One region of the Paenibacillus sp. FSL R10-2778 genome, then DNA from elsewhere that is predicted to be linked to it. Evidence: riboswitches for the same ligand, from Rfam matches in the RefSeq annotation. Region 1 holds a riboswitch; the other holds the start of a gene.
What was found. Region 1 has a riboswitch for thiamine pyrophosphate ahead of NST40_RS02155 (ABC transporter substrate-binding protein). Riboswitches for the same ligand answer to the same signal wherever they lie in the genome.
Positions count from the first base shown of each region.

Region 1 (3,916 bases):
TTCACTGACAATCGAATGGCTGCTTTCATTGTAATTCTGCTGCTGGGGCTGTTTATGTCCGGTATTTTCTCCATTGCTTTAGTCTTCTCCAGCAAAATGCTGCCTGGCACCGAAGAGTCAACACCCAGCATTATGATTGCTTCCGGAGGTGTTGGCGGTGCTTTGCTACCTCTGTTTATGGGCTGGTCTATGGACCATTTAGAAGTGGCACAAACAGCCGGATTACTCGCCGCTTTTGCCGCCTTCTTGTTTCTGCTAAGCATTGCCGCATGGAGGTTCCAGTCCATGCAAGCGGTGAAAGGAAAGAGTTCCCGTATTTAGAACAGTATCAACGTTATCCTTTTAGGGTAATGTGATCTATAAGCATATTCTGAGCACAAGGATGGACGATGAATGAATGAGTCTTCAACTGAGCCTTTGTTACATACTGCGCTCATGCAGTTTATATTTCCCTTTTCTATAAAAAAGGGCGATTCTAAGCAGCTTATCCAGCAATTACAGGACGACGGCTTCACACGTTTTTTTCTGGATAATAAAGAGCTTGAAGCTGCCTACTACGGAGATGGCTACTGTGTTTCCCATGAACGAATGGAGCGCACCTATTTACCGTTTGCTGCACATGTCCTTTTTCCACGCAGGAAGGATGCCGACTCGTTTCGCCGTTTTTCCAGAGTAAATAATCTCGACTGCATTCTGGAGATTCCGCAGCAATCTATATTTTTCAAAATTCTCTCGACGGATATATTCATATGTCCTTTTCAGCTTGGATTCGTGACGATACGTGTCCAGCTGGAGGGGGATTCAATTCCCTTTAGTATTGCCCTAGAATTCGCAGATCGTTTCCGTGCGCTAGAGAATACCTTCATACAGGATGATTACACTTATATTCATTGCGGGGAACAGACCTATGAGATGGTAGAGGATTTTGTCTTCCGAAATTTGGTGGATGGACTGGAGCCATATCTGGATCAATCGGATATCAATGGGGCTTATTTCGAGACCCTTCCTTTTTTCGTAGATGAAAGAATGCAGGTGCAAGCTTTTTATGGCTTTCAGAATGAAGAAAGCTCTGATGAGATTAGTGTAAATCTGCGCTATCGTGCCTCACAGCTTGATGGAATTGATCTAAACGGAAAGCCCTATGCCAGTGCCAGCGATCCAGCGTATATTGCGAACTATTGTCATGAACACTCCTATAATCGCTGGGGTCCAGACACGTATTATATGATGAATGAGCAGACTTTTTGCTGCATGACCCGCGCTGAACAGGAGATTGCTGTTAGTCTAGCCAACCAGATGTACGGGCAATATTATTACGGATTTTTACTCAATATTTTCCACAAAATCGTTCTGCTAAAGCTCGCCAATATGCACTCCCGACTTCGGATTAATCATGATTATGAGGAAATAGACAATCTAATCTACTCCATCAATAAGTTCTCGGCTAAGTTCTACTTCTTGGAGTTGATTTCCCAGTCGCAGGGCCGGGAGATATTTCTTCAGCTGCGTAAAGTATACGGAAACGATGCTTTGTTCGAGGAAGTGAAAGAAACCTTAAATGACCTGTTTCAGTATCAGGATAAGTTTCAGTCCAAGCGACGGGATAATCTGCTGATGATTCTCACTGTATTTACGGTAGTAAGCGGGATTTACGGCATGAATCAGGTCATTGACGATTTGGATGGAAAGATTCAATGGAGTAAAATGATTGGTTATTCTCCCTTTGAATTTCTTGCCCTCTTCGTGATCATGAGCGGGATTCTGATCAGCGTTGTCCTCACGCTAGGGGCACTGGTTAGTGAGCTTAAACGGCGTCACCGCAAGAAATATAAAGACCTAGACTAGCAAAAAAGAAACTACTGGATTGGAAAAATTCAGGAGTGCACTACTAGACATTCCGAGTACAGCCGTCTATAATACACCGTATGCGAGAAATATAAGATATAAAGTATGGGTACAAAACTTATGCTTACTTATATTGCACATAGAAATACCCGTTAACTTCATAGAACCAGGGGTGCTGGAATTGGCCGGCTGAGATTGTATCCCACAAGATACTGACCCTTATACCTGATCTGGATAATGCCAGCGTAGGAATCGCCAATTGGTTCTGGTCCCTGTGACCTTAACTAACCTTGCGCCAAGCCAGCGTCCCGATCACTCGGGGCGCTTTTTTTGTAAGATCACTAAAAGATGTAGAAAAACGTACATACTACACTTTACGGTTCATGTTGTGAAGACGGGATTCTTGTAACCTTAAAGGAGAGAAGAAGACATGCACCTTAAAAAAGCACTTACGTTGTGCCTCACCTGTGTACTCATTCTTGCCATTGCCGGATGCGGCAGCAACAATGGGAATACAGCCGGAAACAAAGCAAATGCTACTGATCCAACTGCTGCGGCTGGGACGGATGCTCCAAAAGAGCTCACCAAAGTTAAAGTCGCACTCGACTGGACACCGAACACAAATCATACCGGTCTATACGTAGCTAAGGATCTTGGTTACTACGCTGAAGAAGGTCTGGACGTCGAGATCGTTCAGCCAGGCGCAGCGGGTTCTGATACTATGGTTACTTCTGGCGAAGCCGCATTTGGCATCAGCGCCCAAGAAGGATTAACACTAGCCCGTCTACAAGGCGTACCCCTTGTCTCGATAGCAGCTATTATTCAGCATAATACGTCGGGATTCGCCGCTCCAGTAGATCGCAATATTAAATCACCAAAGGATTTTGAAGGTAAAACCTACGGAGGCTGGGGCTCACCGGCCGAAGAAGCAGCCATGAAAGCTATCATGGATCCTGAAGGTGGCGATGTGAAAAAGGTGAAGCTGATCAGTATCGGTGAAGCTGATTATTTTACCGCCGTCAAACGTGACATTGATTTCGCCTGGATTTTCTACGCTTGGACTGGTGTTGAGGCTGAGTTACGTGGCGAGCCATTGGATATGCTGTACTTAAAGGATTATGCGCCGCAGCTCGATTATTACACGCCTGTACTGACGACGAGTGAGAAGCAAATTGCAGATCATCCTGATCTGGTGAAGGCCTTCATGAAAGCCACATCAAAAGGTTATCAATATGCCATAGATCATCCGGAAGAGGCTGCCGGTATGTTATCGAAGGCCGTTCCTGACCTGGACGCCGACCTTGTCCTAGCTAGCCAAAAATGGCTTAGCCCAAAATACAAGGACGATGCTGCCCGCTGGGGCGAGCAAAAAACCGAGGTCTGGCAAAATTACGGCGACTGGATGTATGATCTGAAGTTGCTGGATAAACCGCTGGATGCTGCTAGTGCATTCAGTAATGATTTTTTACCGGCGGAGTAAACAACAATTGTAATGAATTACTTCGTTATCAAAGTTGGCTTTTTGAACTTACCTTATAAAATGAGAGGATTGATTATTGTGGCTAACACCCTACTAAGCATTCAAGTAATTCCAAAAACTCCGAACAATGAGGATTCCATCCCATACGTAGATAAAGCGATTGAGGTCATTCAGAAATCCGGTGTTAAACATCAAGTGAATCCACTGGAAACCACAATGGAAGGTGAGCTTAGCGAGCTGCTGGAGGTCGTGCGTCAGATGCAGGAGGCGTTGATCGAAGCAGGCAGTCCAAGCGTAATTTCGCAGATCAAAATCGCTCATAATCCTAACGGAATCAGCATGGATAAATTGACGGAGAAATATCGGCCGTGAGATCGACCTGGAAGCTAATATGGCCGCCCCTTGTGGCGGTCGTCTTCTTTTTAACCGTATGGCAGCTATCTGTATCTGTATTTCATATTGAATCCTGGATTCTGCCGAGTCCTGCTGATATTGCCCGTGAATCCACCAGAAACGCTTCTGGTCTTTGGGCTCATACGATGGCTACGCTGCGGCTCACTTTAATTGGTTTTCCCATTGGTACGGGGGTAG
Region 1 is NZ_CP151956.1:482,053-485,968, reverse strand. Features, by position in the region: gene NST40_RS02165 (MFS transporter) at 1-321, shown strand, start outside; gene NST40_RS02160 (hypothetical protein) at 394-1,845, shown strand; TPP riboswitch at 2,004-2,114, shown strand; gene NST40_RS02155 (ABC transporter substrate-binding protein) at 2,276-3,325, shown strand; gene NST40_RS02150 (MTH1187 family thiamine-binding protein) at 3,404-3,697, shown strand; gene NST40_RS02145 (ABC transporter permease) at 3,694-3,916, shown strand, end outside.

Region 2 (3,916 bases), 1.2 Mb from region 1:
TCTCAGGTCTATCTTCCACGTCCGACTCCAGTACCGAAGCAACCCAATCCTCATCAGGCATTGGATGAAAAACGGTTTATTTCGGACAATACAATTTCTTTTGCCAAAAACCAAGCGGATATCATCCGTAAACTTGCCCCTAAGCAGTGGGTAACCACGAACGGTCTGTTCGGGCATCTCGATAGCCATGAAATGACGGATGAACTGTTGGATTTCTTCAGCTATGATTCCTATCCTCAGTTCTCTACTATTTTTTATGACCCGAATGAGCGGAATCCGCTGAATGATAGAGGCTGGGGACTGTCGTTATCTGTTGTTCGTTCGATATCCCCGAATTTCTGCATTATGGAGCAGCAGTCGGGCCCGGGTGGCTGGGTGAACCGGATGGATATGCCTTCTCCAAAGCCCGGGCAGATGCGGTTATGGACTTATCAGTCGATCGCTCATGGAGCAGATATGGTGTTATATTTCCGCTGGCGGACAGCTACGATGGGCAATGAAATTTATTGGCATGGAATCAATGACTATCATAATCAGCCTAACCGGAGAGTGCGGGAAGCGGGGCAGATCGGTCAGGAGCTGGCAGCAGCAGGTCATGCGTTTGTCGGTACTCGTAATCAGGCTAACATTGCTATTGTTCGTGATTATGACAATGAGTGGGATGGAGAATACGATGTTTGGCATGGCCCGTTTATGTGGAAGAGCAATAAGGAGTGGTACAAGGCGCTTCAGCGGAAGCATATCCCGAATGACGTACTCTATTTACGCAAAAAAACAACGCTGGAGGAGCTTGCAAGGTACGACGTGCTTATCTATCCTCACCCAGCGATTATGACAGATGAGACAGCAGCACTGCTGGATGAATATGTTCAGCAAGGCGGCAAACTGATCTTCGGCTGTAGAACCGGCTATAAGGATGAGCGCGGACAATGTTATATGCGTCCTTTCCCAGGTGCTGCTAAGGATCTATGCGGGATCACAGTTGAAGAATTCACAATGGTTAAGGGCAGTCGTCAGCCAACAACAATTAGCTGGTCGGGCGTGACCGAAGTCGTTACAGGAGCAGATGACTTTAATGATATTCTCAAAATAGAGGAAGCTTCGGTTGAAGTGATGGCGGTTTACGCCTCTGATTATTATGCGGGAAAACCGGCGGTAACTAGAAATCGTCGCGGCAAGGGTGAGGTTTGGTATTACGGAGCCGTATTTAATGAACAGGCAGCGGCTGAGATCATAAATTTAATTGATCTACAATCGCCAGCAGATTGGCTGGAGCTCCCAGAAGAGGTAGAGCTGCAAGTCCGTACCGGAGCTTCTTCCAGTTATGCTTTTTTGCTTAATTATAGTGAGACTCCTGTCACGATCCATCTTCATGAGACCAAAACAGATTTACTGAGCGGCACAACATTGTCGGGCGAGGTGCTTCTGGAAGGATTTGGGGTATTGGTGTTAAACTAACGTATACATTGATCTCACATTTGAGTAGATTTGGATAATTCTCTCTTTTCGGTTATACTTTGAAGTAGCAATTATATAGTCACGGGAGCTTGGTGGAACCAGGCTGAGAGGATAGTTATAACTATCGACCGTCAAACCTGATCTGGATAATGCCAGCGGAGGAAATGGAGCTCTATTTCTATTTGTCTACTCTAAGGCCGCATCTTATACAGATGTGGCCTTTTCTATGTGTGGGGAGTAGACCGTCTCCGCTTGATCAAATCACCTTATAGGAGGAATTGAGATGACAAGCGAATTGAACAACGATCCAATCAATCTATCAGCTTTTCCAGCAAGTCAAAAAGTGTATGTAAAGGGTTCACGGCCTGATATTCAGGTGCCTATGCGGGAGATCTCACTTAGTCCAACTGCGGGCATAGACGGCGAAGAGGAGAATGCTCCAATTCATGTCTATGACACAAGCGGGGCTTATACGGATGCTAATATTCATACTGATATTCGTCAGGGGTTAGAGCCCAATCGTCTAAGCTGGATTGAGGAACGAGGGGATGCGGAAGCGTACGAAGGAAGAACCGTGAAGCCTGAAGATAACGGGAATGCAACGGGAAAAGCTGTGGCGGAAGTGTTTCCAGCGCTCCATAGAAAACCTTTGCGAGCGAAAAAGGGGCGTAATGTCTCTCAAATGCATTATGCACGCAAAGGGATTATTACTTCGGAAATGGAATACGTTGCGATTCGTGAGAATGTGACACCGGAATTTGTAAGAGATGAAGTAGCCCGCGGCCGCGCCATCATTCCAGCGAATATCAATCATCCAGAGAGTGAACCAATGATTATTGGACGCAATTTTTTAGTGAAGATCAATGCCAATATAGGAAATTCCGCAGTATCCTCATCCATAGAAGAAGAGGTAGAGAAGATGAGATGGGCCACCCGCTGGGGTGCAGATAATATAATGGATCTCTCCACAGGTAAAAACATCCATACGACACGCGAGTGGATCATCCGTAATTCTCCTGTTCCTATTGGAACGGTGCCTATCTATCAAGCGTTGGAAAAAGTGAATGGGAAAGCGGAAGATTTAACATGGGAAGTGTACCGTGATACGCTCATTGAGCAAGCGGAGCAAGGGGTTGATTATTTTACCATTCATGCGGGGGTTCTGCTTCGTTATATCCCGTTGACGGTACAACGTATGACAGGCATTGTTTCAAGAGGTGGCTCCATCATGGCGGCATGGTGTCTTGCGCATCATCAAGAGAACTTTTTATATACACATTTTGAAGAGATATGTGAAATCATGAAGCTGTACGATGTTTCTTTTTCCCTAGGCGATGGATTACGTCCGGGTTCGATTGCTGATGCGAATGATGAAGCACAATTTGCCGAGTTAGAGACGTTAGGTGAATTAACAGCTATAGCTTGGAGTCATGATGTACAGGTGATGGTAGAGGGTCCAGGACATGTGCCGATGCACTTGATTAAAGAGAATATGGATAAGCAACTTGAAACTTGTAACGAAGCCCCTTTTTATACATTAGGTCCACTGACTACAGATATTGCGCCTGGTTATGATCATATTACCTCTGCTATAGGTGCAGCGATGATTGGTTGGTTCGGTACAGCTATGTTATGTTACGTAACTCCGAAGGAACATCTTGGCCTGCCTAATAAGGAAGATGTACGTATAGGGGTCATTACTTATAAAATAGCGGCTCATGCCGCAGATTTGGCGAAAGGGCATAAAGGAGCACAAGACCGGGATAATGCTCTTTCGAAAGCCCGTTTTGAATTTCGTTGGCGTGATCAATTTCATTTATCGTTAGATCCTGAGCGAGCGCTCGAATATCATGATGAGACATTGCCTGCGGAAGGCGCTAAAACAGCTCATTTCTGTTCCATGTGCGGGCCGAAATTTTGCAGTATGAAGATCTCTCATAATATCCGGAATACGACGAGAATTGAATCAGGAATGCAAGAGAAGGCGCAAGAGTTTCTCCAAGGCGGGAGCCTCATTTATAGATAACTTTTTCTGCTAAAAAGAAATATCTAAAAGAAGTCGTCATTGGCGGCTTCTTCTTTTATACTTTGAATAGATAGGAGTTGATGAAATGGAAGCGATTCGTTCAGAGGAAGCCATTTTAGAGGATTTAAGTAATAGTTTCTATCATTTTTTTGGATTGAAAGTCCTTCATGCTACCCCAATAAAACGTGGCTGGTTAAATCTTAAATGGAAAATCATAACGGATTCAGGACCATTTCTACTTAAACAATACAACAAAAAAAGATATAAATTGTATAACCCAGAAGAGCTGAACTTTGCTTTTTCTCAACAGAAAAGATTGTATCTACAGGGGCTCCCATGTCCCGGATTGTTGGCTTATAACCATAAAGTTTTATTGGAATCAGATATGGGAGAGACGTTTATGGTTATGGAATATTGTGAAGGGCGTGTCAT
Region 2 is NZ_CP151956.1:6,179,133-6,183,048, reverse strand. Features, by position in the region: gene NST40_RS27635 (beta-galactosidase) at 1-1,458, shown strand, start outside; TPP riboswitch at 1,530-1,638, shown strand; gene thiC (phosphomethylpyrimidine synthase ThiC) at 1,742-3,484, shown strand; gene NST40_RS27625 (phosphotransferase) at 3,570-3,916, shown strand, end outside.
Region 2: linked by a shared signal. The riboswitch ahead of thiC (phosphomethylpyrimidine synthase ThiC) and the one ahead of NST40_RS02155 (ABC transporter substrate-binding protein) in region 1 are both predicted to bind thiamine pyrophosphate.